DNA from 3 places in the Paenibacillus sp. BIHB 4019 genome. Region 1 is predicted to be linked to each of the others. Evidence: riboswitches for the same ligand, from Rfam matches in the RefSeq annotation. Region 1 holds a riboswitch; each other region holds the start of a gene.
The links. A riboswitch is a leader RNA that binds a small molecule or an ion and turns the genes downstream of it on or off. The one in region 1 is predicted to bind cobalamin.

Region 1 (10,989 bases):
ACATACATGGCGACTATCGGGGGTTTAAGTTGTTGATAGAGCATGCAGAGGTGGATTTTGAAAAGGATCAGCTCGTGGTTGGCGGCGACATGATTAATCGAGGCAAGGATAGCGGCAAAGTGATGAAGTCAATCAAGTTGCTTTGTGAACAGTATCCGAACAATGTTCATGCCGTCATTGGCAACCATGAGGAGATGATGGGCTGGTATTTTCAGCGAGGGGACAAATTATGGCTCAGTCACGGGGGTCATGATACGATTTCGGACTTCAAAAAGACATTTCCCAACGAAGAGGAGCGGCAAGCCCACATCAATTGGGCGTTTTCCTTACCAATGTACTTTGAGGATGATGAGTTTGTATATACACATGCTGGATTGAACTCATATGAGCCGCTGGACTCGCAGAGTCGGGACATACTTTGGATGACTGAAGGTGAATTCTACTCGCTTCCAAAAGAATCGCTTTTAATTACTACCGTCGAAAAACCTATAATCCATGGTCATACCCCTGTCGAAAGAATCTATTTTGACGGTATAAGAATGAACTGCGATATGGGGTCGAATACCTATTGTGTAGAGGATGAACGGGGAGTAGGGCTTATAAATCTATCAGATATGGTTTATTTTGTATATAAGCAAGCACAGAAGAAGATAGAAGAGCGAAAGATACTGTATTATTAAGTCGGAGAATTGTCTTATTTTGTCTCCAATGGGGTGTGGCATGGTACAATATGACTATACCACTTTAAGAGACGTAGGAGATTAATGAAAATGGTTACATGGATTATAAAGATAAAGAGATACTTCCAAAAACAAAAAGCACTAAAGCTTATCCCAAAAATCGAGATGTATTTGCTACTTATGCAAGAAAAATATAAAAAAATTGCAATCGAATCAAATCAAGTAGCGGACCGATATGTACCAAATTCTTACTTTCAAGAACTACTTAGTAAATGTGATTTGGATCGAGCTTATTTAGAAGGGGATTCTCCCTTTCGGATAGCCCCTGGCTTTGAACAGCAATTTAACAAGCTTACTCCTTTAATTGCCACATTACCGCAATACAACGAGCTTTGTCAGTTGCATACATCCACTCGAAATCAATTCCAAGTGCAATATAGAAGTATTCAAGCTCGCAAGGCTGAAATGGCAAAGCGGGTAGAGCGCATCAATGTTAAAGTGCATTATTTTTTTGAAGAACTCGCTGTATTAAAGCAAGATTACATTGCTGAGTCCGCCAAAACCAATTTTGTCAATCAACACAAGGAACCGTTATTCTTTTATGAGCATGCTGTTCCAAGCGAAATCGAGGAATCTGTAGTCCTATCTTATTTGGCATTAATGAGGGATTTCGATAAGAAAGTGGTTTCGTGGAATCAGGAATATGTGCAAAGTGAGTTAATGAACAGCAAAGAGTTTTTTGACGATATTGATGGAAAATCGCTCGATGAACAACAGCGGATTGCTGTTTTAACCGATGAGGACAATAACTTGGTGCTGGCTGGTGCCGGTAGTGGTAAGACGTTAACCATATCTGGTAAAGTGAAATTTCTAACCGAAAACAAAGGGATATCCCCTGATGAAATCTTGCTCATCTCATTCACCAACAAAGCGGCGGAGGAGATGCAGGAGCGAATTGTTGGAAGGCTTGGTGTAAAGGTTGATGTCAAGACGTTCCACAAACTTGGCATGGGGATTATTGCATGGGACTCCGATGCAAAGCCTGATGTTTTGAATGACAACAAGCAGATTATCCAAGATTATTTTCGCTCTGTTATTCACTCGAATCCAATGGAACTTGAAAAAATCGTGACGTTCTTCGGGGTATATCTAAACATTCCAAAGGATCTTCAACAGTTTGATAGCTTAGGGGAATTTCATGAGAATCAAAAAAGTCTAGATTTCGAATCCTTAAAAGGAAAACTGCAAAAAGTAACTAAAATCTTACAGTCATTTAAGGGCGAGACAATGAAGAGCCTGGAGGAAACACTTGTTGCGAACTTTCTCTTTCTTAATGGCATTGAGTACATATACGAAAACGATTATGAATATCCAACGGCTTCGACATATTATCGGCAGTATAAGCCTGATTTTTATCTGCCTGACTATGGAATCTATATCGAACACTTTGGAATTACGAAGGATTTCCGAACTCCGTGGCTTAGCAATATTGAGGAAGAAAAGTATTTAGAAGGTGTTCGGTGGAAAAGGGCTTTGCACAAAGAAAAGAACACTGTATTGATTGAATCGTACTCGTATTACAACAAGAACGGTGTATTGTTTGAAAAGTTGGAAGAAAACCTGCGGAAGCACGGGGTTCAGTTTGAAAAAATTGATGTAAAAGCTGTTTATGAGGCAATTTGTATCAAAGAAAATGATTTTTATTTTGAGGAATTTATTAAGCTTGTCAGTAGCTTTATTAATCTCTTCAAGTCAAACGGTTTTAAAAAAGAGCATTTCTCTCAATTTACTGATGAGAATCAGCAATTGTTAGGTCACAACACTTTTCTGAAAACTCGTAATCAGACTTTCTTGTCTTTGGTAGAACCTATTTATGAGTATTATCAGGACACTTTGGGGAAACAAAATAAAATAGATTTTAATGACATGATTAATACCGCTACTGAAATCGCCAAAGGCAAGAAGGCTACTTTCCATTATAAGTACATCATAATAGATGAATACCAGGACATATCTCAGGGCCGCTACCAGCTAATCAAGACGATTAAGGATAAGACTAATGCAAAGGTGGTCTGTGTTGGCGATGATTGGCAATCCATTTATCGTTTTGCGGGTAGTGATGTGCAGCTCTTTACAAAATTCGGTGAAAATTTTGGAAAGTTCGAGTTGCTTCGAATTGAGCGAACCTACCGAAATTCACAACAATTAATTAATATCGCTGGAAGCTTTGTTATGAAGAATATGAAACAGTATAGAAAAAACTTGGTCTCTGGCAAATACAATACGCAACCGATCCGAGTTATTGGCTACGACCAAAATATGGTTGAGGTGATAAAAGCGATTCTTGACGAGATTATTGACAAAGGTGGGCAGAAGCAGGAGATCATGCTTCTGGGGAGAAATAACTTTGACATCAATTTCTTAAAGGGCCAGACAGATTTTAGAGTTATTGAGAAAGAAAAGGTGTTGACAAGAGTGGAGTACCAAAAACACAAATCAGTTAAAATTAACTTTATGTCCACTCATAAATCAAAAGGCTTAGAAGCGGATCAAGTCATTTTAATCAACGCAAAAAATAACTTACTCGGATTTCCAAACCGCATTTCGGATGATCCCGTATTGTCTTGGGTGCTCACCGATCAAGATGCTTTTGAATTTGCAGAGGAACGAAGATTGTTTTATGTAGCATTAACGCGTACAAAAAACAACTTGTACATTATGGCTCCTGAAAAGGATACATCAATTTTCATAAAAGAATTGACTAAAGACTATGGGACACAATTCGAAACAACCTTTATCCAAAATTCGATTACCAATAACCCAAGATGTCTCAAATGTAAAACGGGATTATTAGTCGAAAGAAAAAATAAACTTCAGAAAAATTTCTTGGGTTGTAGTCATTATCCGCAATGCAAGCAAACTCATAGCGATGTTTGTTTGCTCAATAATCAGGTAATGTGTAGTCGGTGCAATGGCTACATGGCAAGGCGGACGAGCAAAGGTGAGGAGTTTTATGGCTGTACGAATTTCCCGCATTGTAGAAATACAATGAATATCGGAAAATCTTATCACAGAGTAAAACAGATAAGATAAGACTATAGGGGCAGAGCTTACCTATTATCCTATTTTCACTGCGCTGGGGGCTGATTATGGTCGAAATCTCAATGAAAGAACTTGAAGAAGTAGGATACATCAAGCTTAATATTCCTGGAATGATTGAAGAAGATCTGATAGCTATATCTGAACAAATAGGTATACCTATTAAAACAAGGTTGGGGGCAAATGTTATTGACCGCCTTTCCCCTAAAGAAAAGAAAGATGCACATAAAAATTCGCTGAGTGGAAATCACGGGCTTAATAGCTTTCCTATTCACACGGACACGGCTTACTTTAAAATACCAGCCAGATATATATTATTATATTCGGTCAATCCAGGTTCTGGAGGCAGACCTACCCTCTTGTATGATGCAAATAAGTTCTTCAATTACGATAAAGAACTTCGTTTTGAATTAACCAACGTGTTATATAAGGTCGTTAATGGCAGATATAGTTTTCTAACAACAATTTATAATTACTATCAAAGCAATTACTATTTTAGGTTAGATAGAGATTGTATGAAAGCAACGTCATCAGTTGGAAACGAACTGCTAACTAAAATTGATAGCATAATTTACCCGAGGGATCTCAATGAAGTGATATGGAACTGCGGAGATCTTTTGATTTTTGATAACTGGAGAATTCTGCATGGTAGAGGACAGAGTAATGTAATAGATAACGACAGAGTACTTCTCAGAATATCGATTAAGGAGAGACAATAGTGGGGATTGAATATTTGGATCTATACAATAAATCTAAGCTTTTTATTAAAAAAGGCATCTCTAATAGAAACGAATCCGACATGTCAGAATTTTTGCTTTGGGCCAGTTTATCCTTGGAACTGTTAGGAAAAGCCACACTGGCATTTATTCATCCATCATTGGTAGTAGATCCAAACGATCCCAAAGGTTTATTAGTCGCATGTGGCTATAGGAAGCATGATGATTTCAAAACGATTCAAGCAAAAACAGTTTTTGAACGACTGCATGTAACTCTTTCAATTCCAAAATTCGATCATAAAAAGAAGGAATTTTGCATGTCGTTGGCAAATAAAAGGAATGCAGAACTGCATTCAGGATTGTTACCTTTTGATGGTCTTAGGTTAGATTTAATATTACCTCATTTTTGGGAAATCTGTGTGATTCTACTTGATTTTCAAGAAAAAAAATTAGAAGAATGGATAGGGCATGATGAAGCAATACGAGCATCAAAAATTATTGAAGATCATTCGGCTATACTTAAAACTGTTGTTGAATCAAGGGTTGAAGCTTGTCGAAATAAGTATAGTGAAAAGTATAAGTTTGACAAACCACATATTACTTATGACGTAAATGATGATGAGGAACTGATACTTTGCCCAGCATGCAATAATGATGCTTTAGCATATGGTGAACTAAATGATAAGGTATACGAAGGAGAAAGCCAAGATAACCCATGGCATTCGGTGTACTCTTATATCTATGATACGACTGAAATTCATTGTAGATATTGTGATTTGAAGTTAATTGGTTATGAAGAAGTGGAAATTGTGATCGAAGATCCTGTTTTTTCTAAGACTGTCGAAGAAGAGCCAGATTATGATTACGATTATGGAAATGACTAAATTTTTTTGTGGAGTAAGGCTTATAAATCAGTGAATTTGTGAGTATTTTTCTCAGGTTTTACGATATCCGAGCTGGCAGAGTATTCAGGCGTATCAAAACAGGCCATTTCACAATATGAGAATGGTAAAACCAAGCCTACTTTAGAAACACTTATAAAAACCACATTAAAAGAAATTCGTGCCAACAAAGGTGATCATGTTCTAATTGGAAAATTACAACCGATATTTGAACTTGACATATTAGATCTAACAAAAAGAATAGAAATTAAAACTAAAAGCATATTTAAAAAAGACTATAATCATAATGACAATTGGGTTAATGAATTCATATCTAATTTCATTGTAGAGATTAGTAAACCAATTAATGAGAATGAAAAAAACATAGAATATGTAGCAACGCAATTATTATCTGAATACATTAGAAAATTAGGTTTTGATGGGATTAAATTTTAGAGCAGTATTGCTTCAGGTACTAATAATTATGTTTTATTTTGTGGTCCCAATACAGATATTTTGCGTGATTCGTACGAATTTGAATATTATACGTAAGCAGGGATTGCCCGTCCAAATCCCGAATATTTAAACAAGCAGAACCCCCAGGCTACTCAAGTCTTTTGGGGTAAGCAAAGACGGTGTTACTCAGGCATTTCCTAGGCTCTTACCCAGCCATTATTACAGGGACATTACCTTAATGGTTATAGCTTAAATCTATATCCAGGCATAAATTATTTGTATCATGCTATATTCATGAAAATATGCAATCTTACTCATATAGGCGTTTACGATGTAGGGAAATTATGAAAAGCACTCTGTCTAGTGGGTATAAATTAAAAAAGTGAGAACAGGTGTCTGATCGGCGAGCGTGCTTGTCGTTCTGACTTAAAAGGGAAGTTCGGTGCAATACCGATGCGGTCCCGCCACTGTAACGGAGGAGCAGGCAGCTCAACCAGCCACTGGTCTAGATTGATCGGGAAGGCCGCTGCCGAGTGACGATTCCGGAGCCAGGAGACCTGCCAGTTCTGACAACACTGCTGTACCTACGGGGAGATAGGGAGGTGTTAGATGAACCGTCATAATGCACTGTTATGAAGGCGTCTTTCCCTATGTATCTTTCAAAGGGAGGACGCCTTTTATTGTTTCCAGCAGATTTGACCAAAGAAAATTCATGTAGCTCGTGATGTGGATTTCCGTGGTATTGAGCTCGGGAAAGACTGTGTCTTCTACAACGATGCAGCGAGGCTAATGAAACTAGCAGCGTGGATGAAGGTTCTTGGGCAGCGCATGAGAAGAAGGAAATCATCTTTGGCATCAAGTTCACCGGACACTATTGGTTTTCGTTGGCACCATCTCTTCCGTGATTACCTTATAAGCCGGTTACAGGGTGACCGTGACTTTCTTCAGATCCTTGTAGGACACGTAGCGAGTGGAATTGCGGATTTGATAATTGCTTGAACGGGTGAAACGGGCCATAATTCGGAAGTAAAGGAGTATTCTAATGACCTTGCAGCAATTAAAATATATTCTGACCATCGTTAGAAGCGGCTCCATAAGCGAAGCGGCAAAAAGGCTGTTTATTTCGCAGCCGAGCTTGTCCAACGCGGTGAAAGAAATCGAGATGGAAGCCGGTATTGAGATTTTCCTTCGATCGTCCAAGGGAATCGTGCTATCAAGCGACGGAGCGGAGTTTTTATCCTACGCTAGGCAAGTCGTGGAGCAAGCCGAGCTTCTCGAGCAGCGGTACATGAATCGTAAGCCTTCGAAGAAGCTGTTCTCGATCTCAACACAGCATTACGCCTTCTCTGTGCAGGCTTTCGTCGGACTGCTGAAGGAGCTTAATGTGGATGAGTACGAGTGCACACTGCGCGAAACACGCACTCACGAGATTATCGAAGACGTACGGAATATGAGAAGCGAGCTCGGAATCATCTATATGAGCGACTTCAACCGCAAGGTGATTCAGAAGATATTAAAGGACAACGAGCTGCGATTTCACCCGCTGTTCCAAGCGGAAGCGCACGTATTCATTAGTGAGGAGCATCCACTTGCCTCCAAGGCGCTGCTGGACATCGAAGATTTGGATGACTTCCCGTGTTTGGCCTTTGAGCAAGGCGAATATAATTCCTTTTACTACGCGGAGGAAATACTCAGCACACGAACGTACAAGAAGAAAATACTGGTCAGTGACCGCGCCACGCTATTCAACCTGCTGATTGGACTCAATGGCTATACCATTAGCTCGGGCGTACTGAATAAGGATCTTAACGGGGAGCAAATCAAATCCGTAAGGCTTCGTACGGATGAGAGCATACAGGTAGGTTACATCGTGAATCAGAAGGCGAGCTTGAGCCAGCTGGCCGCCGCCTACGTTCTGAAGCTCAAAACGGTCATTACGGATTTCGGCTATCCGATCATAAACCAAGAGGATGGGCTCGCTTGAGCCCATCCTCTTGTAGGTTATTACAATGTTGCTCTTACTTCTTTGGCTGCTTGGACAAGGTTCTTCAAGCTGGCCCACGTTTCAGTGACACCGCGAGTTTTAAGTCCGCAGTCCGGGTTAACCCATAGCTTGGAGACCTCTATCTTGCCGAGCATGCGATCGAGTCCTTGTTTAAGCTCTTCGACGCTTGGGATCCGAGGCGAATGGATGTCGTATACGCCTGGGCCGACTTCTGTACGGAAGCCGCACTCTTTGATTGCGTCGATGATGGCCAAGTCTGAGCGCGACGCTTCGAACGTAATGACGTCGGCGTCCATCGCATCGATATCGCGAATGATATCGTTGAACTGGCTGTAGCACATATGAGTATGAATTTGCGTTTCGGCTTTGACGCCGCTATGCACGAGTCTGAAGGCAGGAATCGCCCAGCTCAAGTACTCGCTCTGCCAGTCGGAATGACGTAACGGAAGCTTCTCTCTTAATGCGGCTTCGTCGATTTGGATAATTTCGATGTCATTAGCTTCGAGATCGAGTACTTCGTCGCGAATCGCAAGACCGATCTGAAGAGCGCTTTCCTTCAGGCTGATATCTTCGCGAGGGAACGACCAATTCAGGATCGTTACCGGACCCGTCAACATTCCTTTGACCAGCTTGTTGGTACGGCTCTTAGCGAACGCCGAGTATTCTACAGTAATCGGCTTGCTGCGGCTAATGTCGCCCCATATAACCGGGGGTTTTACGCAGCGTGTTCCGTAAGACTGCACCCAAGCGTTCTCAGTGAAGATAAAGCCATCCAAGCATTCGCCAAAGTATTCGACCATGTCGTTTCGCTCGTATTCGCCATGAACAATGACATCAATTCCGATTTCTTCCTGCTGTACGATGCATTCTGCGATTCGGTCAAAGTTGAATTGCTTATACTGTTGCTCGGTGATGTTGCCTTTCTTGAAGGCTGCACGGTTCGCGCGGACGTCAGCCGTCTGAGGGAACGAACCAATCGTCGTCGTAGGTAACGGCGGTAGATTGAATTTCGCTTTCTGAATCGTTTCCCGCTCGGCGAAAGCAGGAAGTCTCGTGAAGTCGGCGTCCGTCAATTCCGCGACTCTCTTTTGCACCGAGTTGTCGTTCGTGAGGCGCGATGCACGGAACAGCTCCTCATTCTCCGTATAAAAAGCAGATGCTTCATGGCTCGCTTGCTCCAGGATCGACTTGAGTTCTGCAAGCTCGCGCAGCTTTTCTTCCGCGAACGCGAAATATTGCTTATTCGCCGCCGTAAGCTTCGTTTCGTGCTTAATCGTGTATGGGACATGAAGCAGCGAGCATGAAGTGCCGAGCACGATTTGGCTTGCATGCTTGCCGATCTCGTGAACGAGGGCAATTGTCTGCTTATATTGGTTTTTCCAGATGTTTTTGCCGTTGATTACGCCGGCGAACAGCACCTTGTCATTTGCGAAGCCATGCGTGCGCACGAGGTCCAAAGACTGCTTGCCCTCGACGAAGTCGATCCCGATTCCGTCAAACGGCAGCGCTTGAAGAACCTGATAGCAGTCGCGAACGTCTCCAAAATACGTTTGCGCGACAACTTTTACACTACCTTTAGCGGACAGGATACCGTTATAAAGCTCTGTGAACAGCGCGATATCATCCGCCGTCAAATCCGATACCAGTGCAGGTTCATCCAGTTGAAGCCATGCTGCGCCGAGAGTATTCAATTGGTTAAGGACAGCCGTATAAGCTTCGATAATCGCAGGCACGAAATCCTTTGCTTTCTTCGATCCGGTGAATCTCGCGAGCTTGAGCAGGGTGAATGCTCCGATTAGCACAGGCTTGGTTGCGATGCCGAGCTGTTTTGCTTCCGTAAATTCGTCGAACAGCTTCGATCCGGCTAAACGGATGCTTGTCGTGTCATCGATTTCGGGCACCATATAGTGATAGTTCGTGTTGAACCATTTTTTCATCGCCAGCGCTTTAACGTCGCCTTTTTCGCCTTGATAGCCTCTCGCCATTGCAAAATACGTCTCCAGCGGGCTTAGGCCAAGTTCTTGGTATCTTTGCGGAACGATCCCAAGCAAGCAAGCCGTGTCGAGCAGTCCGTCGTAGAAGGAAAAATCGTTGGATGGAATGAAATCGACGCCGTTCTCCTGCTGAAGCTTCCAGTTTGCCGATCTAAGCTGAGCCGCCGTTTGTTGCAGTTCTTCGACGGGAAGTACGCCTTTGAAGTATTTTTCAGATGCGAATTTAAGCTCTCTGAGCGCGCCGACACGTGGATAACCGATAATGTATGTTTTCAATTGTAACAGCTCCTTGAGTAAATGTTGGCTTTAGTATAGAGCGCGGAAGCTGCTATCGGGAAACACAAAAAAACTATGCCTTGGCATAGTTTTTGTCTATGGTTAAAACGAACAGTTAGTGAAATCAATATATTGATTTAAAATTGAAAAAAATCCGATAATTAAACTATATCTGCCATATGGTGTTCGGTGGAGCCTGCGTTGTGATCGCGCGGCAGTTGAAAGTCCCGCTCGTGCACAAGATCGAGTTGCGCACGAGCGGAAGATTATGAGGCTCAAATATAGGGGCTGTTTTTTTATTTACCTTGAGCTAAACTAACCATTAGCTTCTTTTACTTAATTTCTTAAATGCCGTGTATTCCTTATTGGACTTAATAAAACGTAATATCTTTTCGGCACATTCTATTGGGTTCATCTCTTCTGTATTTACTTCGAGGTCATATTCATTAATGCAATATACTTTGCTGAACTGTGAAGCTGCTAGTCCAATATTTCTATCTCCTCTTGCTTGCTCCCTTCTTATGAGTTCTTCTTTCGAGCATATTACACCTATAAATAACGTAGGCTGGTCGAAAAATAAATCAAGAGACTCATTAAACCGCTTGTCATTGTCGATTACAGTATCTACTATTACATTCAAGCCCATTTCTGAAAACAATTTAATTGTCGAATAGTACATTGAGAGTATGGGGGCAAACATGATTTCTGCGATAACTTGCTCATCTACTTCTCTTGTAGGTTCAATATCTGAAAATTTATTTCGAAAAAAATCCTTGATAAAATCATCTATTGATAAATGATGAAAAAGAATCTCTTTCTGATTCATCAGTTCAATAGAAATGCTAGTTTTTCCTGAACTTGAAGTTCCGTTCATCAACACAA
Region 2 (10,989 bases), 2.3 Mb from region 1:
GCGGGTAATTATACACAGGATCAACTGGATACTGCCGTTAGCCAGTTAAATGCAGCGGTTCAAGTCTTTAATGCTGCTGTTATACAAGCGGGTGTTCCAACGGCGCTGGACGCGGCGATCACGGCGGCGCAGCAGGCATTGACGGATCATCCGCAAGGTACAGATGTAGGGCAGACTTCGGCAGGAGACCGCACCGTGCTGGAAACCGTGATGGATGCGGCGCAGCAGATTCTTGATAACGCGGGTAATTACACGCAGGATCAACTGGATACTGCCGTTAGCCAGTTAGATTCAGCGGTTCAAGTCTTTAATGCTGCTATTATACAAGCGGGTGTTCCAACGGCGCTGGACGTGGCGATTACGGCGGCGCAGCAGGCGTTGATGGATCACCCGCAAGGTACGGATGTAGGGCAGACTTCGGCAGGAACGCGCACCGCGCTGGAAACTGCGATCGATGCGGCGCAGCAGATTCTCGATAACGCGGGCAATTACACGCAAGCTCAACTGGATACGGCAGTTAACGAGTTAAATGCAGCGGTTCAAGTCTATAATTCTGCTGTTATTCAAGCGGGCATTCCAACGGCGCTGGGGGCGGCGATCACGGCGGCGCAGCAGGCATTGACGGATCATCCGCAAGGTACGGATGTAGGGCAAACTTTGGCAGGAACGCGCACCGCGCTCGAAACTGCGATAGATGCGGCGCAGCAGATTCTCGATAACGCGGGCAATTACACGCAGGATCAACTGGATACTGCCGTTAGCCAGTTAAATGCAGCGGTTCAAGTCTTTAATACCGCTGTTATACAAGCGGGCATTCCAACGGCGCTGGACACGGCGATCGCAGCGGCGCAGCAGGCGTTGACGGATCATCCAGAAGGTACGGATGTAGGGGAGACATCAGCAGGAGACCGCGCTGCCTTCCAGACCGCGATAGATGCAGCGCAGGCTGTTTCCGACGATGCGGAAAATCAATCTCAGACTCGTTTGGATGAAGCTGCTGTCAGTTTGAACGACGCTATGGCGGTATTTGAAGCCGCTTGGGTGGGGATGGTGCTAACCGCATCGGCCAATGATTTGTACGGACCGAGCGACACGCTTCGCTTTACGGTATTTTACGGATATGAAGTAACCGTGATAGGGACACCGGTCGTTCCTATCATGGTTGGAGACAATTCCTCCAGTCAGACGGTATATGCCCCATATATGGGAGCGCGCGGCGAGGCAGTGACAAAACTTACTTTCGAATTCGAAGTTCCCGCTGGGCTCGCGGATGTTGACGGAATAAAAGTTGCTGCATCATTGGAGCTCCCGAACGGTGCAAGCATCGTTCGTACCTCCAGCGGACTCCCGGCTTCGCTAACTTACGTAGCACCGGACACGAACGGAATACGTATCGTGGCGATACCGCCCGAAGTTGCTCTGACGGTTGCACCGAACGGATCGGAACGTAAAGCGATTAGTGTGATGGCAAGCGTGTACGGCGGAGCTGCGGGAAATGCGCTGACGCAGCTCCGATGGCTGCCTGGAAGTCTTAGTGGGGTTGATTTTGCCGGCGGAACGAAAGGAACCGATATTTTGGCCACACCTCAATTCACCATTACTGCAAACGGCGACTATACCGTTTATGCCCTAGACGAAGCAGGCAATGAAGCAGTGAAAACCATCACTGTTACTGGAATCTCAACCCCATCTTCGTCGGAAAACGGCAATCGACCGGTCACATCGGGGACGACTGTGAAGTTAGATGCGAATGGCGGGATTACAATTTTTGTCGATCCATCCGACAGCAAACAAGTCAAGCGTTCGGACGGCACGGTGATCGAGCAAGTCATCCTCCCCGAACGGACAAGAAAGCAAGTGCTGGAACTCCTGAAAAATGCGATGGAACCGTTTGTCAGCATTATAATCGGCAATCGGGAGCAAGCGGTACAGGCACAGTTTCAAGCTGACTGGATCGCGGATATGGTCAAAGCTAATCCTAATACAATTATCGAGGTGAGGCTGAACGATTCTAGCTACCAATTGCGGTTAAGTGCGATCGATCTGATCGGCTTGGCGGAGCGTCTCGACGCGGAAATATCGAATTTGACCGTGAACATCATACAGGTACTGGCCGGCGAGCATATTCGACAAGAAATTGATCAGATCGGCGTTTCCCAAGGTTTTTCTGTTTTCGCCAACGTCATCGACTATAAAGTGTTGGTCGAAGCAAACGGGCAAATGTTGGAGGTGCACGACTATGGCGGATCGTACTCGATCCGGACCATTAAGTTGGACCGAGAGAACACAAACCGTAACCTGGTTGCCATTCAGTATATCCCGGAAAACGGAACCGTCGTTTTTGTTCCGGCAAAGATGGAAACCGGTCCAGACGGCACTATCGAAGCGATTCTGAACGTGCCACATAACAGCTTGTACACAGTCGTAAATGTTCAAGCCCGAACGTTCGCCGATTTAACCGGACACTGGGCGAAAGCGGATGTGGAGCATCTGGCGTCCAAGCTGCTGGTGAACGGCGTGGCGGCCGGCCGATTTGACTCAGAGGGAACCATTACACGAGCGGAATTCTCAGCCTTGCTCGTTCGTGCGCTAGGGCTATCCGTGAAGGAGAGCAAGGGCGGTGATCGTTTTGCGGATGTCCCTGCATCCGCATGGTATGCATCTGCAGTAAATGCGGCAGTGGCTAGCGGGCTGGTTAGCGGCATCGGTGGCGGCCGTTTTGCGCCTAACGATCCAATTACCCGCGAGCAAATGGCCGTTGTGATTGCTGGCGCCTTAACCTTCACCAGCCATGGAACGGGTAGCGATGGGCAAGAGGGAGGCCATCTGGATGCTTTCACGGATGGAGACTCCGTTTCTTCATGGGCGCAAGCTGCGGTAGCCCGAGCATCGAAAGACGGCATTATGAAAGGAATGGAAGACGGACGCTTTGCCCCGAGGGAGAATGTAACGAGGGCGCAGGCAGCGGTTATACTGAAAAGGTTCCTGCAATATGTACATTTTATCGATTAAATCAAGCAAAGTAATCCATCCCAAATTAATCGAGATACTCATTCATAGAATCGTCTGTATAACGATAGGGAAGGAGCTTGCCTCGTGGCAGCTCCTTTTCGTCGTACAAGTAACTGGCAGGTATATGTGAAATGTCGGTTGACAAGAAAATGGTCTAAATGAAATCCACGAAATTTTCGGGCTGTTTTAGTCTCATTTGATCTTATAGCCCACATAAATGATGGACAAGCTTATTAATAAGACGAAATGCAACCGTTTGGACGCATCTGCCGTATAAGTAGTGCTCTGTGCAAGACAGGCGGAAAGGAAGAGATTAAACATGGCCATTCGTTCAGGAAAAAGCATACTTTTAATCATTGGAATGTTATTATTAGGAGGATGCTCGTTATTTGAGGATGCCAAACAGGCGGTTAATTCCGTATCGAGCTCGGCCGATTATGTGACGGGGGCAGCAACATACATGCAGACGCTCACGAGCTTTAGCGAGCAGGCGACGCAGCTTGCGGAGCAAGCCGTAAACGATGCGAGTGCACGCGCTGATTATAAGGAACAGCTGGTAGCGGTGCAGGAGTCGATCAAGCAGTTTGGCGAGCTGCAAGCGCCAGATTTTGCCAAGGACGTCCATCAGACCGTGGTCGATTATAATTTGAAGCTGCAGGACAGCATTGATGCGGTGCTGAAGCAGATCGAAGACGGCAAAGCATTGGTTGACGCAACGGAAATTCCAAATACGATTAACAAAATCAACGAGCTGTTAAATCAAGTGAACCAACTACAGCAGCTGGTGTCGTAACGTAAAGAGAGGAAGAATGGAAGATGAAAGTTAACATTTTGCATGCTAGCATGACGAACTCCAAGGAATCTGGTTTCGTAGGCAAGGTTCATTTTGAAGTAGAGGGCCAGACGAACCAATACGAAATTACCCTTCACAGCCGCAAGGCGACAGAGTGGGGCTACGGTTTGTTTTTTCTGAATGAATCGGGCAAGGAAGAAGATCTTTTGGCGGTTGAGGATGAGCTGGAAGAGGACGATGAGCTGTTTGATTCCCTCGTGAAAGCGGCTTGGGACACGCTGGAGAAGAAATAAATAGCCCGGAAAAAAATAGAGCTGGCGTCAGCCTGGACATGCTGTCCGTGCTTGCGCCGGCTCTATTTGCGCCAAGGCTGATGGCATAAACGCACTTGTCGATCATACAATCTAATGTTATCATTAAGATTACAATTTAATAGGAAGGGAATAAGTGTCAGCAGGCGCCAAAGCGCCCAAGTTGACTTAATAGGGAAGTCGGTGAGAGACCGGCGCGGACCCGCCACTGTGTGAAGCCCTAACGCTTCAAAGCCAGGAGACCTGCTTATTTCAACGACACTGTAAACCTACGTGGATATTAGGAAGGTGTTAGAGATTGGATGGCCCTTCGCTGTCTGCGTTTAACAAGGACATTGGTCTTTTCAAGCATTTCTAACACATATTGTTAGAGGTGCTTTTTTTGTTGGATAGAAATTGTAAATTGCTACATAGAAGGAGTTGGGCATCAATGAGTGAAGCAGGCGTCGGCAAGCTGTTAATTATCGGATTCGGCCCAGGGAGCTTCGAGCATATTACGAAACGCGCCCGTGAAGCGATTCAGGAGAGCGATATTGTCATCGGCTATAATACGTATGTCGACTTGATTCGGGAGCTAATCAGCGATCAGGCGATTGTGCGTACGGGGATGACAGAGGAGGTCAGCCGGGCGCAGGAAGCGGTGCGCCAAGCGGAGAACGGCAAGAAGGTAGCCGTTATATCAAGCGGCGATGCGGGCGTATACGGCATGGCAGGACTCGTGTATGAGGTGCTGATTGAGAAAGGCTGGAAGCGTAATGGCGGGGTAGAGGTTGAAGTGATTCCCGGCATTTCTGCCATTAACTCGACAGCATCCCTGCTTGGCGCGCCGATAATGCATGATGCTTGCACGATCAGCCTGAGCGATCATTTGACGCCTTGGGAGCTTATTGCGCGCAGGGTAGAAGCGGCCGGACAAGCGGATTTCGTCATTGCGCTTTATAACCCGCGCAGTGGCAGAAGAACGCGGCAAATCGTGGAGACTCAGCGGATTTTGCTCAAATACCGCTCGCCAGATACGCCGGTAGGCATTGTGAAAAGCGCGTACCGCGACCGTGAAGACATTGTCGTGACGACTCTTTCTCGGATGCTTGACCATGATATCGGCATGCTGACAACAGTCGTTATCGGCAACTCTACTACTGTCAATTATGACGGGCTAATGATTACGCCGCGCGGCTATCAGCGCAAATATACGCTAGGCGAAGGGGCTCAGCCTTTGAAGCCCCACCAGCGTCTGCAAGAGAAGAATGAGCCATGGGCGCTTCATACGGCAGGAATGCCTGAGCTTCCAGCGGACGGGGGCTATCGCGCGGATGAATATGACGCGACGGACCAGCTGCTCGAGCGGGAGGAGCCGCAGGCGGTTGCGACAGACGAACCGAGAAATGGTAATGGACAGGGCAGCGGAGTAGCGGTTGCTGTAGCACCCCCGGTTGTGCCCGTGAATCCGGCACCAGCCCCAATAAATACAGCCGTTTCGATGAGGGCAGAGGCTGCCCCGGTACCGGCAGTATCGCCTCTGCATTTGGCGATGGAAGCGGTGCTCCTGAATGATCGCAGCAAAGGTATCGAGCCTAGTGCGGCGTTTGGCGCAGTATCGAGCCCTATGCCTGTGTTTGCGCAGCAATCGGTGCTTGAGTTTGCAGTAAGCCCAGGTGTCGCGACGAAAAATTTTACGCCCCAGCAGCTCGTAGCATTGGCGCAGGCTGTTGGCGAGAAGGGTTCGATTGAATATACGCCGCATCATCATTTGCTGGTGCGAATTCCGACATCGGACCCGGACAGTGTGACGGCGCAGCTGCGTGCGGATGGGCTCAGCCTAGCTCCAATCGGTGATGTACTGCAATTGAAGGCTTGCGATTTTTGCAATCTGGAGAAGGCGGAATCGGTGCCTTATGCCGATGAGCTGCAAGACAAGATCGGCGGCATGGCAATGCCGAAGGAGCTGCGCATCGGGTTCAATGGCTGCGGCATGGCATGTTATGGCGCAGTAAACGAGGATATCGGCATCGTGTATCGCCGTGGCAAATTCGATTTGTTCCTCGGCGGAAAAACCGTCGGCCGCAACGCGCATGCCGCGCAGCCAGTTGCCGAAGGCATTGCCGTCGACGAAATCGTGCCACTGATTGAACGCATTATTGCGCTTTATAAATCGGAAGGACATCCGAATGAGCGCTTTCATAAATTTTTCAAACGAATGGGTCAAATAGAAGGCTATCGCTATCAGGAGCTGCCTGTTTTTCATATCGAAGACGCATTGTGCGGAGACTAGCGACAGCAAGGGAGATGAAGGAAGATGGATGCGGTTTTGTTTGTAGGGCACGGAAGCCGGGATGAGAGAGGCAATGAAGAGGTGCGCGAGTTTGTCGCCTCTGTAGCGTCAACACTGAAAGCAGATATGGTAGAGCTGTGCTTTCTGGAGTTTGTCACGCCGACGATGAAGCAGGGCTTTGATATTTGCGTAGCAAAAGGGGCGACCAGGATCGCCGTCATTCCGATTACGTTATTTTCGGCAGGGCATGCAAAGCTGCATATGCCTGCGGCAATTGATGAAGCAAAGCTGCGTTACCCAGCTGTAAATATTATTTATGGACGGCCGATTGGCGTTCACGATCAGGTACTGGAAATTTTGACCTCCCGCCTTGGCGAAGCGGTTGTCGCAGAGGAAAGCGAGCTTGCGGATACGGCTATTTTGATCGTCGGCCGGGGCAGCAGCGATGCGGATGCGAACAGTGAGCTATTCAAAATTTCCCGCTTGTTCTGGGAGCGTCTAAAAGTGAAATGGGTCGAAACCGCCTTTATTGGCGTTACGGCACCTTTGATGGATGAAGGGGTAGAGCGCTGCCTCAAGCTGGGCGCCCGCAAAGTCATTATACTGCCTTATTTCCTGTTTACCGGTGTCTTAATTAAACGGATGGAAGCGGCGATGGAGCAATATACGGCTGCATATCCGGATACGGAATTTGTGCTTGCAGAATATTTCGGCTTCCACCCGCTGCTTAAAGAGATTTTGAAAGACCGCGCAGCAGAAGCGCTGCAGGACGAAGTGAAGATGAACTGCGATATGTGCCAGTTCCGCCTGCAAGCGATGAAAGACCATGACCATCACCACCACCATGATCACGACCACGACCATCACGACCACCACCATGATCATCATGATCACGACCACGGTCATGAACACCATGCACACGACCATGGCCATGACCATCATCACGATCATGAACACCATGCGCATGATCACGAGCATCATGAGGGCCATACGCACGAGCATAATCATGACCACCATGACCATGATCACCACGAGCACGAGCATCTTGAAATCGGCGAGCTTGCTGCTGATGATGGTAAGGAAGATGCACAGAAGAAAAAAGATCCGTCCAAGGCGGCTACGCTTGTCGGGGAGGGTTAAGTTATGATTTTTATGTTATGTGGAACAAGCGATGCGAGGGAGCTCGCCGTACAAATTAAGGCGCAGGGCTATAGCGTGCTGACTTCGGTTGTGACCGACAGTGCGGCAAGCAGCTTGAAGGAAGCCGGACTTGACGTGCGAGTGGGACGTCTGACCGCAGACGAAATGGCAGCTTACCTGAAAGAAAATCAGGTACAGGCTGTCGTGGATGCCAGCCATCCTTTTGCCGAGGAGGCGCATCGCAATGCGATGGCGGCGGCCGAGCAAGCATCGGTGCCATATATTCGCTATGAGCGCGAGAGCTTGACCTTTGACGGACAACCGCTGATTAAATATGCGGATGATTACGCCGAAGCAGCCGAAATGGCGGCTGCGAAGGGCGGCGTCGTGATGCTGACGACAGGCAGCAAAACGCTGCAGGTTTTTACCGAGCGTCTGCTAGGCTTGCCTAACGTGACGCTGATCGCCCGTATGCTGCCGCGCCTCGATAATATGGAGAAATGCGAAGCGCTGGGACTGCCGCAAAAGCATATCGTTGCGATGCAGGGGCCATTTTCCAAAGCGCTCAACCGCGCTCTTTATGAGCAATTTGGCGTGACGCTGATGATTACGAAGGAGAGCGGCAAGGTCGGTTCTGTGGATGAGAAGCTGGAAGCCGCGCTTGAAATGGGTATTGAGACGATTATTATTGGGCGCCCTAAGCTTGCCTATGGGCATGTTTTTTCGCGCTTTGACGAAATAAGTGATACATTAAAGGAAATGTTGAAATAAATAAACGTTAGATCAAGATTGAAGGAGCTGAGCGAAAAACATGGATTTTATGACGGATTTTAAACCGCTTACTGTACAGCCGCAGGAAATTGAAGCACGCAGCTTTGAAATGATTACCGAGGAGCTTGGGGAGCACCCGTTCACGGATGAGCAATATGCCGTTGTTCAGCGCGTTATTCATGCTTCGGCAGACTTTGAGCTGGGGCGCAGCATGATGTTCCATAAGGATGCGGTTCAGGCGGGCATTAAGGCGATCCTTGCGGGCAAGCCTGTAGTTGCTGATGTGCAGATGGTTCAGGTTGGCATCAGCAAGCCGCGCATTGAGAAGTTTGGCGGCGACGTGCGCGTATACATATCGGATGCAGATGTAATGGAGGAGGCGAAGCGCCTCAATACGACCCGGGCGATTATTTCCATTCGCAAGGCGATTCGTGAAGCGGACGGCGGTATTTATGCGATTGGAAACGCACCTACGGCGCTGCTGGAGCTAATTAGACTGGTGAAAAATGGCGAAGCGAGGCCCGGCCTTATCGTTGGCGTGCCTGTCGGCTTCGTATCGGCAGCAGAATCGAAGGAGGAGCTTGCCAAGCTGGACATTCCGTTCATTACGAATCTCGGACGAAAGGGCGGGAGCCCGGTTGCCGTGGCTGCGGTTAACGCGATTTCCCTGCTGGCAGAGCGCCAAGTGTAAAAAGCGTGGACAAGAAAGAGGATAAGCCGCTTCGCCATGGCTATACGACAGGCTCGTGTGCGACTGCCGCGACGAAGGCGGCGCTGACTGCGCTGATTTTGCGCGAGCAGCAGACCGAGTCGGAAATTGTGCTGCCGATTGGCGAGCGGGTCACTTTCACCATTGTAAGCTGTGAGCTGACCGGAGATTCCGCAATAGCAGAAGTTATAAAGGATGGCGGCGATGATCCGGATGCTACGCATGGCGCAAGCATTTTTTCAGAGGTCAAATGGCATGACGGCGAAGGTGTTTTGCTGGATGGCGGCATTGGGGTTGGACGGGTAACGAAGCCCGGCCTGCCCGTGCCGGTTGGCGAAGCTGCCATTAATCCGGTGCCGCGCCGCATGATTCATGAAGCGGTGGAAGAGGTGCTGCGCTCCTTCGAGCTGGAGGGGCGGGGCGTAAGCGTCGTCATTTCCGTGCCGGAAGGCGAGCGGATCGCGCTCAAAACGTTAAATGGCCGCCTTGGTATTATAGGTGGCATTTCGATACTTGGGACGAGAGGCACCGTTGTGCCGTTCTCGACCGCAGCATATAAAGCGAGCGTCGCGCAAGCGATTAATGTCGCAGCCGTCAGCGGCTGCGACCATCTTGTTTTATCGACAGGTGGCCGAACGGAAAAGTTTGGGATGGAGCTATATCCCGATTTGCCGGAGGAGGCTTTTATCGAGATGGGCGATTTTATCGGCTTTTCGCTGAAAATGGCTCGAAACAAGCATATTCGCAAAGTAACGCTAGTCGGCATGATGGGCAAGTTTTCGAAGGTGGCGCAGGGCGTCATGATGGTGCATTCCAAAAGCGCGCCTGTCGACTTTGGCTTTCTCGCCGAAATAGCAGAATATGCTGCTGTTCCCGAAGGACTTGTGGAAGAAATTCGCGGCGCGAACACGGCCTCGCAGGTTGGAGATATGATGCAGGAGCGCGGCATTGATGCTTTTTTCGAACGAATGAGCGAGCTGTGCTGCTATCACAGCAAGAAGGAAGCTGGCGGGCAGCTTATCGTCGAGACGGTCATTATATCAATGAAAGCCCAGCTGTTAGGCAGAGCTGAACAATAGCGTTTTAAAGCTGCATTTAAGCTGCGCGGCAGCAAAGGATCGGGGGAGATAGAGCTTGGGGAACAAAATCAAAATGATCGGCATTGGCGATGACGGAGCAGCAGGCTTGCCGTCGCTTTATGAAGGCTGGATTCAAGAGAGTGAAGTACTAGTTGGCGGCGAGCGCCATTTAGCTTTTTTTCCGCAATATGCGGGCGAGAAAATAGTCATTAAAGGCGGCTTGGCTGACCTGGCCAAGCAGCTGCAGGCGGAGAGCAGACGGACGGTCATTCTCGCTTCCGGCGATCCGTTGTTTTATGGCATAGGCGGTTATTTGGCCGGCAAGGTGGAGCTGGACATTTATCCGGCGCACAGCTCGGTGCAGCTTGCATTTGCGCGAATGGGCGAAAGCTGGCATGATGCGCTGCTCACAAGCGTTCACGGCAAGAGCATCAAGGGGCTGGCGCAGCGTATCGACGGCAAAGCGAAGATTGCGCTGCTGACCGACGATAAGAATAATCCCAGCGTTATTGCCCGTTACTTGCTCGACTTCGGCATGACTGAATATAAAGCTTTTTTGGCTGAAAATTTAGGCGGAGCGGATGAGCGCACGGGGTGGTATGAGCTGGGCGAGCTTGCGGAGGCGGAATTTTCCCCGCTGAATGTATTGATTTTGAAGCGTGTGAAGGCGAGCCCGTCGTGGCCGCTCGGCATTGCTGATAGCGAATTTGCCCAGCGCAAGCCAGACAAGGGGCTAATTACCAAACGTGAAATCCGCGTCCTTAGCCTAGCAGCTATGCAGCTTAGGGAAACGAGCACGGTTTGGGATATTGGCACATGCACAGGCTCCATGGCGATTGAGGCTGCACGGATTGCCCGCCAAGGCGACGTATACGCCATTGAGAAGAACGAAGGCGATCTTG
Region 3 (10,989 bases), 440 kb from region 1:
GGGTCGTCAAGGTGATGAAAAACATGCATGCCAGACAAGCAAGAATACGTGTAAAAATATGTCCGGCCAGCCCTAACGATGCCTCTGGCACATACAGGCTAAGCGGCTCCCATGAAACGAGCACCCAGCCTGCTTTCGCTGCCGCCAAGCTTCCTGCTGCACTGCCGCTGCTATTAGTAAATTCAATGAGCAGAGCGGGCAAGCTGAGAATGAACAGCAGGCAAGAGGAGAAAAGCAGCGCCGCATAAAGCTTGGCAGGCACTTTCGCATAGCCGACCGTCCACAGCGCAAGCCATGCGAAAATGGCAAGCTGTACGAGCGGATGAGCGATATAGGCAAGCAGCAGCAGAAGGGCTGCAAGCCCGCATTTCCAAAGGGCGGATAAATCCCGCAGCTTATTGGAATAAGAAATCGTATCAATCCATTTCATCATTGCTGCTTCGTTTTCCCTGATTTCCCTTTAATAAGGCCAATTACATAGCCGATTACTCCGGCGCCAATCGCAGCTTGCAGCGCAAACAGCATGCTTTCCGTTTCTCCCGGCAACTCAGCCAGCGGGGACGCCCATGGCTCATAATGCGGCGCAATCGTCTGGATCATTTCCTCCGCTGCGCCATCCGCGCCGCCAAATTCGGCGTTAATGAATAGTAAAGGCGCAACGGCAAGCAAAACAACAATGGCTAAAATCCAAATATTTTTGGCGCTGCGGCTCATTATACGCGCTCCCCTTTCATTCTCCGCTTCAAAATAGACAGCTCGTCTGTATTAAAAGATTGCAGCCAGTTCCAGATCAATACCGTCAGCAAGCCTTCGCTAATCGCAAGCGGAACCTGGGTAATCGCAAAAATACCGCCAAATTTCATAAAGGATGCGAGTATGCCGCCCTCAACAGCCGGAAAAGCAACAGCCAGCTGAACCGAAGTAACGATATAAGTGGCCAAATCAGCAACAGCGGCAGCAGAAAAAATCGCCACGCCTTGCTTGCTGCCTGAACGCATCAGCAGCCGATAGACGGCATAGCCCGCCGCGGGACCTGCAACCGCCATTGAAAAAGCATTCGCGCCAAGCGTCGTCAGCCCGCCATGTGCAAGCAGCACCGCTTGAAACAGCAATACCATAGAACCTAATACGCTCATGGGCAGCGGCCCGAACATAACCGTGCCAAGCCCCGTTCCCGTCGGGTGCGAGCTGCTGCCTGTAACGGAAGGAATCTTAAGCGCGGACAGCACGAAGGTGAAGGCAGCCGCCAAGCCCAGCATCAGCTTAAGCTCTGGTGCTTCCTTTGTAATTTTCCGAATGGCGCGTACACCCAGAATGAAAAAAGGAATAAAGGCCGCCCACCAAAAAATCGCCCACCCCACAGGCAAAAATCCTTCCATAATGTGCATCGCATAAGCGGATTGCGGCTCATTCACCAGTAAAAAAAGCGTAAACCCAATAACCAGCAAAGCGGTGCTAACTGCTGTCTTTCTTTTTAACTTGACCATTCGTTTCAATACCCTCCCCAATGTGTTCATGCCTGAAGACAACAAAAAATGACCGCTTTCCCTTCGCTGGGAAAACGGCCATGTGTACGCAGAAATAGACGGTTGCGCCAGCAAACAGACTGGTAGCAATCGCTTTCGTTCGTACACCTATCCTTTCCGCGAAGGCAATGTGGTGCTGGAACGAGGTAGGTCTCCTGGCTAGCGGATCATTATTTTCCTTCGTCTTCCCTGGCTGCCCTAAAGCTTAGGCCAAGTGACTCCTGCTGGTGAAGGAAAACTCCCCGATTACAGTGGCGGGACCGCTCGGGATTTGCACCCGATTCCCTGTTACCCTTTGACGTGCGCAAAGGCACCTCGTTCCATTTGAATCATTTTTTCAAAATATAGGAAAGGATCTGATGTTCCAATCCCTTGTCTATATTTCTTGGACTTAAAACACGCCGCGCCGCCAAAGGACGGAGACAGCCGTTTCACCTTGTATTCATGGGTCATTTTGTAGTTTGATCTTATCACAAAAAATTCAGGCTGTCCCCTATAAATGTAAACGGCTACTTCCCTGTTAGAAGAAGGACAAAATAACGCCTACGACAAAACCGCATAATGCGCCGTTGACGCGAATCCACTGCAAATCGTTGCCGACTTTTTCCTCCAGCATGGAGACGAGCGCCTTGTCATCCATCCGGTCGAGATTATCCCGAACGAGCGCACCAATGCGATAGTGATTATTCTCAATAAGACGAACGAGATAACCGCGAATGCCCTCTTCCCAATTGGCGAGCATTTCCTGCTTGCCGTTCAAATAATCCGTTGCAAAACGGTATCCCTGCACAATGGCGCGCCCTCCGCTGCGATGCTGCTCCTCCAGCTTGTCCAGCACGAGCTGTCTCAGCTCCTCCAGACGCAAATGGATGAAGCGTTCCGTTTCTACGCTGTCCACACCCTGTTCAATGAGCTGCTTCAGCTTGAGCATCAGCTCTTCGTTATCGGCAAGCTTCTCCGCCTGGGCTCTCACCTCAAGCAGCAGCTTTTGCCGATGCGGGCTTCCAGGATGGGAGAGCTCCTGCATCGTTGAGAGCAGCATGTTCTGGATCAAGCCGCCGAGCTTCTCCTCGTTCATAAAGCCGACGAAAGCTTGCAGTGCAAACCCCATGAAGCCGCCAACCTTAAGCTCCTCCAGCTTTTTGAAGGCGAGCTTGCCGAGCATTTCCTCGGTTTCACGCTTGCGAATCCAGTGGCCTACATGCTCCAGGCCGTAATCCAGCGCCCGTTCATCCCAGCGCTCATGGACGAAACGATCCGCCAGCTTGCGAACGATTGGCGTAAAATCCTGCTTTTTCACATAATCCGCCAAAAATCCATGCAGCACGCCGCTAACCCGCTCCAAAGGCACGCGCTCTACTGCCGACTGGGCAAAATCAACCGCTGCCAGCCTGAATTTGCGCTTGCCAATCAGCCGGGTCGCCGCCGATGCTGCTCCTGCGAACAGTTGAAAGCCAGACAGCTTGCGGGTAATGCTTTCTTTATTCAGCAGTTCATTTTCCATAGCGCTGATGAGCGAGTTGACGATTTTCGCCCGGTTTTTGAGCAGCAAGGACGTATGCGGAATGGGAATGCCCATCGGATGGCGGAACAGTGCCGTCACCGCAAACCAGTCGGCAATTCCGCCGACCAGCCCTGCTTCAAAGCCGCTTTCCAGTAGATGCGTCCACGTGTTGTCTGGCAGCCACCATCTCGTAGTAATGAAGCCTGCCCCCATAACGGCAAGCGAAATACCTGCTATATATCTTGATTTCATCGTTGTCCTCCTAATCGCGGGCCCCAGCGCCCTCCTGTTGCATATTGCCCTATTATACCAGATAATGAGGTGGCAAGCGTAAACGGCTGTGCCTGCCTTTGGCAGTACAATCCCGTTTCGCGTAGAAATATAAGCGTTAATAAGAGTCAAACTTATTCTTCTTATATTTCAAGCGTAAACGGCTGTGCCTGCCTTCGGCAGCACAAGCTCGTTTCGCGTAGAAATATAAGCGTTAATAAGAGTCAAACTTATTCTTCTTATATTTCAAGCGTAAACGGCTGTGCCTGCCTTCGGCAGCACAAGCTCGTTTCGCGTAGAAATATAAGCGTTAATAAGAGTCAAACCTATTCTTCTTATATTTCAAGCGTAAACGGCTGTGCCTGCCTTTGGCAGCACAAGCCCGTTTTTCAACTACACCATTGTTTCGTTACATATAAAGGAGATTAATTGTGTGCTCAAACTACGAACCATTTTTCTAAAAATGACTCCGCCGCAAATTCTTACGCTTGGCTTTCTCGCGATTATTGCGGCGGGTACCCTATTGCTTTCTCTGCCTTTGGCTTCGTCAACCCATCAGGCAACGCCGCTCATTGACGCGTTATTCACTGCCACATCCGCTGTTTGCGTAACGGGGCTTGTCGTCGTCGATACCGGCATCCACTATTCAACCTTTGGCGAGCTCGTCATTCTCGTGCTTATGCAGGTTGGCGGACTCGGCTTTATGACGATGTCTACGCTGTTCGCCCTTGCCCTGCGCAAACGGATATCGCTGCGCGAGCGGCTGCTGCTGCAGGAATCCATGAATCAATCTTCGCTGGAAGGGATCGTCCGCTTCATTCGGCGCGTGCTTATTTATGCTTTTGCCATCGAAGGAATAGGCGCCCTTGTTCTGGCACTGCGCTGGTCAACGGAAATGCCTTTTGGCAAAGCGCTGTATTTCGGCATTTTCCATAGCGTGTCGATGTTCACCAACGCCGGATTTGATATTATGGGACCGATGAACGGTCCATTCAGCAGCTTTGTGAATCACGTCAACGATCCCATTATTAATGTGATCGTCATTGCGCTCATTTTTCTCGGCGGAATCGGCTTTATCGTATTGGCGGAAATGTGGGATTATCCAAAAACACGCAAGCTGTCTTTTCATTCCAAGGTTGTGCTGTATGCGACAGGCATTCTGTTTGTCGCAGGTGCAGCCGTTATTTTTATTTTCGAGTTCACAAATGCCAAAACACTAGAACCGCTTAGCATAAGCGGCAAGCTGTACAGCTCGTTGTTCCAAAGCATATCGCCGCGCTCGGGCGGCGCAAATACGCTGGATATTGCTTCGCTGCGGCATGCGACGCAGTTTCTCATTATTTTGCTCATGTTCATCGGTGCATCCCCGGGCTCTGCGGGTGGCGGCATTAAGGTGACGACGTTTGCGATTCTCATCGGTGCGGTGTTTGCGATGATTCGCGGCCGCGAGGATGTCGTCTTTTTCCGCAGAAGGCTGGCAAAGGACCGGGTGTACAAAGCGCTGACGATTACGATAGCCTCTCTGGCGGCGATTATTTTATTTACGATGATTTTATCTACCACCGAGGATGTCGATTTCCTCGTTCTGCTGTTTGAAGTAACGTCCGCATTCGGTACAACCGGATTGTCGCTTGGCTTAACGCCGCATTTGACGGTGATCGGCAAGGTGCTGATTATTATTATGATGTTCGCGGGGCGGCTTGGCCCGCTGACGCTGGCGTTCACACTCGTTCCTGCGCAGGAGAAGAAGGAGCTGTATCGCTATCCGGAAGGAAAAATTATGATCGGATAACATGCGGCGAGGAAAAATCATTTTTAAGGAAAGGGAAGTTCATGAAAAAAAGGCTTGTTTCGAAAAAAAACATAACGCTGTTGCTTTGCGTTTCAGTATTTATCGCAGCGGTACTATGCTGGTTTTCCTATGAAATTTGGTCGTTCAGCATGAAGGATGAAGCGAAGCCAGCTGATGCGATTTTAGTTCTCGGCACGGCGGTCTGGGGTGATCAGCCATCTCCCGTGCTGCGGGAACGCCTGAACCATGCTATAAAGCTGTACGAGCAAGGTTACGCAAAATATATTATTTTCACCGGAGGACGCAGGTCTGCGAATGAGCTGGCAGAGTCAGAAGTATCACGGAGCTATGCGATTGAAAAAGGCGTGAAGCCTGAGCATATTTTGATCGAAGACCAATCTCTTATTACAGAGGAAAATTTCGAATATTCGCTAATTGTAGCGAAGCCATATAAGCTAGAAACCTACATAATTGTCAGCGATCCGCTTCATATGAAGCGCGCACTCATGATGGCCAGCGAGCTGGGAATGACGGCATACTCCTCGCCAACTACGACCTCCGCATACAGCAGCATGCGCACAAAGCTGCCCTTTTTCTTCCGCGAGCTGTTTTATTATACAAGCTATCGAATTATATATGCTCTGAGCTAGCTGAATGCCTTCAGCCCTCAGAGTATTTTTTTACGCTGAAAAACTAGTATTATACATTTTTGGCATGCGAATTCCGATAAAAAAAGGGTAGGACTATTTTACTAAGATGCTGCAAGGGAGATTAGATGAATGTCTGAAAAGTTGAAGAAATTGTTAGAAATTCTCAAGGAGTTGTGGTACCTACCGTTTGTTGTTTACTATGTTGGCTTTATTTATGTTCAAGGTTATTTTGCTCCCTATACCGGTGATCTGTTTATCGCCAAAGATTTTTTGACAGTCTACCCAGTATCACAAAGTCTGTATTTAATTAATGGCATTTTTCTTGTTATTTTTATAGCAATACCTATCGTATTTTTAATCGCACTCCCCTCAAACAAAAGAATAAAAAAGCAAACGTCTAGCCTGAAATTTTTAAGTAAATCAATAAGAAGTGTAAAGTATTTAATTGAAAGGCGTCGGCATTCCTGACCAATGAAATTGCTTCATATTTTATTACCATCTATTCTGATTTTTTGTTTTTTTTATTTACAATTGAAAGTATTAGCTTCATTTTCTAATTCCACCTCATTTATAGTTTTTTTCGTCTCATACGGTATTTATTTCTTACTGATTTTTTATCTATATAAATTCACTCTTCTTTCAAATAAATTTAGAAAATACAATAAATCAGTTTTATTTGTAATTTCTTTTCTTACATTCTCAGTATCATTATATTTTCATAGTGTATACGCACAAACAATAAATTTAGCTCAGTATCAAACAAATAATCGTACAATTGAGTTAAGTAAGCTGCAATTAGAAAACGGAAGTACGATAACCATGGTTAAATTAGATATCTCAAATGATTATTATATTGGATATGATACTAATGCAAATAAGACTGTTGTCATTCCCAAGGACAAAATCATAAAAATAGAAAATTTCCAATCTTCAAAGGGAATCAAAAAGCAGCTAATCAGCTTTGAAAACTTGAATGATGAGGATAAAAATATTATCAGCACGTTACAAAGCTATTATTATTTTAAAATCAACGCACCAGATCTCATAGCAAAATGTACAACTGTTTGCAACGAATATGAAGAATTTAAAAGCTTACTTTCCAATACTTACTTCAAACATAACTTTGATGCTTCGGATCCAATAATTTTAAAATATCTCAGTAATAAATCATTCCGTTCTAAAAATATCACAGAGCATTTTGGAAATGATTTCTCTATACCAGAATCTGAAAATAATGATACTACTCTTAAGACTGTATATGTGAAAGAACATTGGAATAATGATATTTTCCATGTTAAATATACTTTACAAAAAAGTGACGAGGTGAATAAAAACCAATGGGTTGTTATTAGCCAAGAAGAAGAATTCTTCAAATTTGAGTAACAGTTTTTCAGTGAATCGTTTCCCTAATTCCGCCAATATACACAATCATATTGCGAAATTAAATAATAATGATTTGATTTATTACAATAAAATAATAAATTACGTATTAAGGTCAAAAAATAAAGAAAACTGATTCAGATGCCTGTGGCTGCATGTCTTGGTTAACATAAGACGTATACTGGATCCAGATACGTCTTTTATGTTATAAAAGCCTTTCCTGCAATCCTACCGTCCCATACAGCAACGTCACGGCTTTTTCGACGCACAGTAGGATTGAATACCCATTTCTTGCATCAGATAAAGAACTATTTTAGGATTAACCACAATTATGGAATAGAGGATATATCCCCTACCTTATACTAAAATACACTACCTTCATATCCCTCTGTTCATAAATCACTGTCATCTTCGTCTTCCAATTCGCAGTAGGAGTTTCATGCTTCGGCTATGGTAATTGTAATAGCCACTGAGACTAAAACCTAGGTATCCGCATAACCGTTTAATGGCTTGTTAGTTATTCATTAAGTAAATGATAATATGCTTGTGGTGGGTAATCCCTCATTCAAAATTTGTAACCACTCTTATAGAATGTCCACCTCTAACTAAAGATGTCGAATCACTCGATCATATACAATTTCCATCCGATAAGATTCTCCTCATCGCTCCTCCAACACTTATTGGTCGCCTTCACGATACTTTCTCATCCATACTTTACACAGATTTTTATTTTGTTCGCCTAAATGTTATACGAGTATTCTATAACTCCAGCCTTCTTCACTGTGTATGCACATAGTTTCTTCTTTCAATGACTTAGGATAATTTTTAAACTTTTATCCTTTTTTACTGTCATTAAATAAAGCTCCATCAGATAGATAAAATAGGTTTATTTAAATGTCTCTTCCAAGAGGATATTTCAAATTAAAGATGAGGAAGTATTTTTTGACTTTCAATAAAGGAGCTCAAACGGATCGAGTGTAGCGTGGACGGGCACTGATGAAGGCTATAGTAACAACAGAAAAGTAAATAGAAATTTGGCGGACACAGCAGCTGCTATTTGTTGCAGATAAAGGGGCATGAGCAGGTTCGCGGACTCAGAAGCCGCTAATCGCCCCCATTATGATCATTTATAGCGAGAAAAACCTCATTAACGGCTTTCCTGTCCGCTTATCCGCCAAAATCGCCTAAAATGGGCAAATAGCTGCTGCTGAGTCCGCCTAGACCAGGCGTAAACGGCTGGCGCCATCCTCTGGCGGCAAAGCTGCCGTTTCGCGGGTGAAATATAAGGCAGCCGTTTGTCATTCTCCTTGCTCATGACAAACGGCTGCCTTTTTCAATTTCAAGTTAAGCGCTTTACCTAGTATGAAAAAATGCTCCTATGAGCTAATGTTTTCGACCTCGACGGAGACGACATTTTTATAGCGCCGAAGATCCTCGTAGACAGATGTTGTCGGGTGCAATTCCCGCGATGACAGCACGAGCTGAATTTCTTTGCGGCCGTCGCCAATATCTTTGATTTTCGTATGCTTGATCTGGTGCTCCGATCGAATTTTCGTCATCAAGCCGTCCAGCTCAGCCGAACGGTCAAACGTCATGCAGACCGATAGGTCGCGCTCGCGCAGCTTTCTCGGTCCTAATGCCCGAACCACGAACGGCACCAGATTGACCGCCATGATGATGAAGCCTACGGCAGTGAACGCTTCTTTATAGAAGCCTGCTCCTGCCGCAATCCCAAGCGCCGACGCCGACCAGACCATTGCAGCTGTCGTCAGGCCGGAGATGACATCGTTATTTCTTCTCAGGATGACGCCTGCGCCAATAAAGCCGATGCCGCTCACAATTTGTGCCGCCAGCCGCATCGGGTCCATGTTAGTCATGCCCGGGTGGGCAAGCTCAGTCGACGCTTCGATCGACACCATCGTAATTAGGCAGCTTGCGACCGCGATCACCATGCTCGTCTTGATGCCAAGCGGCTTGTGCCGAAGCTGGCGGTCTACACCGATCAGCAGCCCAAGCAGCAAAGCCGCCCCCAATTTAAGTACAAACAATTGTAATCACCCCTTCTGGGGGAGCATCTTCCTGAAGCGCGATAGTCAATCAGTTAGCTGCAACTCCATATATACGGTTACTGCCCGTCTGCCCCATTCCCCTCGCTTGGGCTGGGAGACAAACGGATATGAAACGTCCGATCATAAGGAGTCAGCACGTTGACGACCAGCGTCTGGCAATCTGCCGGGAATGCAGCCCCGCGGATCGATTTGGCCCAATGCTCGTGTGCACCGCCGTCCATCTCGATCCAGTCGCCGCCAGCCGTAAATTTAACAGTGCCTGCTTTCCAAAATTGCGTACCTGTCTCGGCAGGAGCCAATTCGCCGCCAGCGAATTGCCCTTCCTTCCCAAATACGAAGGAAATTTGGGTTAGCAGCACATCCGGCTTGTCGCATTGAACACGCAGCTGCCAGCCATCATACGTTTCCGTCAACTCAATTCGGACATCATGCTGCTGCAAATGTGTTACCTCACGCAGCTGATGCGGCAGCAAATACCATGGGCTGACGGAATGGCTTGCTATTTCAGGCAAACGATCCGTTGCGATCGGCCCGTAGTAGCCTTTTGATTCCGTCCCCGTCAGAACATAACCGGATTCAAGCTGCTCCAAATGGTTCATCTTGATGAACCCCGGATCAAACGAGCTGCTGACCTGCACACCAAGCAGCCGCGCCGCCCCATGTCGAAGCGCAAAAAACGAATTCGTCTCCGTCATGACCGTAACGCTCGTTTCCCCATCCCGCTGCCGGGCAACCGGAGCGCCGAAATCAGGATGCAGACGGCTGTGATAAATCCGCCCGCCATGTCCAGCCGACTCCATCTGACTTAAATAATGCTGCCGATTAAATTGCCCGTTGATGACAACGCGGTAATGGTCTGGCAGACTGCCGCTTTTCACACCTGGCTCTCTCAGCTCCGGATGAAGCAAAAATCCGAGCAAAACATTGTTTGGGATTGGTCCCGGATGGTTAAGCGCTGCGATTCCCAGCTCCGCCAAGGCAGCGAATAAAGCATTCTGATCGCGCTGTGCCATAAGGCAGGACGCGAGTGTATAGCCGGACATATCGAACGCTTGACCAAAGTCCTGGCGCCCAGAATAATCCGTAACGACTTCGCCGTCAGGATGGATCAGATAAGCCATCATTCGCAGATTGCGGCGAACCGGCTCCAAGAGCTCGGGACGGCCAAGCAGCTCGGCCGCATGAAACAGCATAATGTCGCTGACGCCGTTATAAATGCCGTTGCTGCGTTCCGTCCATTCCCCATCCTCCGTGCAATCCATGCCTTCAGCCAGCCATTGGTCGGCACGAGCTACAAGCTCTGCATTGCCCGTCAGCCTGTGCAAGAAGGCAAGCGCCGCTGTCAGCACCCAACGATGGTTCGGCGTGTGGCAGCCACCGGTCAGCAGCGCAGGTACAGACCGCTCTAGAAACTTTCTAATGTCCGCTCGAACACGCTCAAGCTCCGCCCATTCATGCTGCACCAGCAGCTCATGCAATTGAGCAAGTCCAACGACCGCAAACGCGGTATCGGGAGGGGAATGCATATTGGTCCAACCCGGCGATATTGTGCCGTCCTCATGCTGTTCGCGGACCGTGAAGGCCGCCGCCAGCTCCAAACGCCGCAGCAGCTGTTCGTCATGATAATAGTTGGAGCTTTCATCAACAAGTGAGCATGCCCATATCGCCATAAACGTTGGCGTTCCCATGTGGGTTGGCCAAGCAACCCCATTGTCCGGATCGGCTACACCGCCGTAGAAGCGGCTGCCGCTGTCCATTATTTGATTATCGATTCCTTGCTTGACCCAGCCATCGTTGA

Region 2: linked by a shared signal. The riboswitch ahead of cobJ (precorrin-3B C(17)-methyltransferase) and the one ahead of BBD42_RS16285 (LysR family transcriptional regulator) in region 1 are both predicted to bind cobalamin.
Region 3: linked by a shared signal. The riboswitch ahead of BBD42_RS18220 (energy-coupling factor ABC transporter permease) and the one ahead of BBD42_RS16285 (LysR family transcriptional regulator) in region 1 are both predicted to bind cobalamin.

The regions. Positions count from the first base shown of each region.
Region 1 covers NZ_CP016808.1:3,743,640-3,754,628, forward strand. The annotation lists gene BBD42_RS16255 (metallophosphoesterase) at 1-680, shown strand, start outside; gene BBD42_RS16260 (UvrD-helicase domain-containing protein) at 771-3,773, shown strand; gene BBD42_RS16265 (Fe(II)-2OG oxygenase family protein) at 3,830-4,498, shown strand; gene BBD42_RS16270 (hypothetical protein) at 4,498-5,379, shown strand; gene BBD42_RS16275 (helix-turn-helix domain-containing protein) at 5,452-5,832, shown strand; cobalamin riboswitch at 6,206-6,411, shown strand; gene BBD42_RS16285 (LysR family transcriptional regulator) at 6,875-7,816, shown strand; gene metE (5-methyltetrahydropteroyltriglutamate--homocysteine S-methyltransferase) at 7,837-10,107, opposite strand; gene BBD42_RS16295 (chloramphenicol phosphotransferase CPT family protein) at 10,430-10,989, opposite strand, start outside.
Region 2 covers NZ_CP016808.1:6,084,595-6,095,583, reverse strand. The annotation lists gene BBD42_RS26365 (leucine-rich repeat protein) at 1-3,012, shown strand, start outside; gene BBD42_RS26360 (DUF6376 family protein) at 3,332-3,805, shown strand; gene BBD42_RS26355 (hypothetical protein) at 3,829-4,098, shown strand; cobalamin riboswitch at 4,234-4,381, shown strand; gene cobJ (precorrin-3B C(17)-methyltransferase) at 4,547-6,388, shown strand; gene BBD42_RS26345 (sirohydrochlorin chelatase) at 6,413-7,528, shown strand; gene cobK (precorrin-6A reductase) at 7,532-8,299, shown strand; gene BBD42_RS26335 (precorrin-8X methylmutase) at 8,340-8,990, shown strand; gene BBD42_RS26330 (cobalt-precorrin-5B (C(1))-methyltransferase) at 8,996-10,087, shown strand; gene cbiE (precorrin-6y C5,15-methyltransferase (decarboxylating) subunit CbiE) at 10,161-10,989, shown strand, end outside.
Region 3 covers NZ_CP016808.1:4,181,178-4,192,166, reverse strand. The annotation lists gene cbiQ (cobalt ECF transporter T component CbiQ) at 1-433, opposite strand, end outside; gene BBD42_RS18225 (energy-coupling factor ABC transporter substrate-binding protein) at 430-714, opposite strand; gene BBD42_RS18220 (energy-coupling factor ABC transporter permease) at 714-1,487, opposite strand; cobalamin riboswitch at 1,655-1,859, opposite strand; gene BBD42_RS18215 (DUF445 domain-containing protein) at 2,047-3,282, opposite strand; gene BBD42_RS18210 (TrkH family potassium uptake protein) at 3,764-5,092, shown strand; gene BBD42_RS18205 (YdcF family protein) at 5,134-5,742, shown strand; gene BBD42_RS18200 (hypothetical protein) at 5,872-6,210, shown strand; gene BBD42_RS18195 (hypothetical protein) at 6,562-7,125, shown strand; gene BBD42_RS32575 (hypothetical protein) at 8,290-8,424, opposite strand; gene BBD42_RS18190 (MgtC/SapB family protein) at 8,499-9,170, opposite strand; gene BBD42_RS18185 (hypothetical protein) at 9,248-10,989, opposite strand, start outside.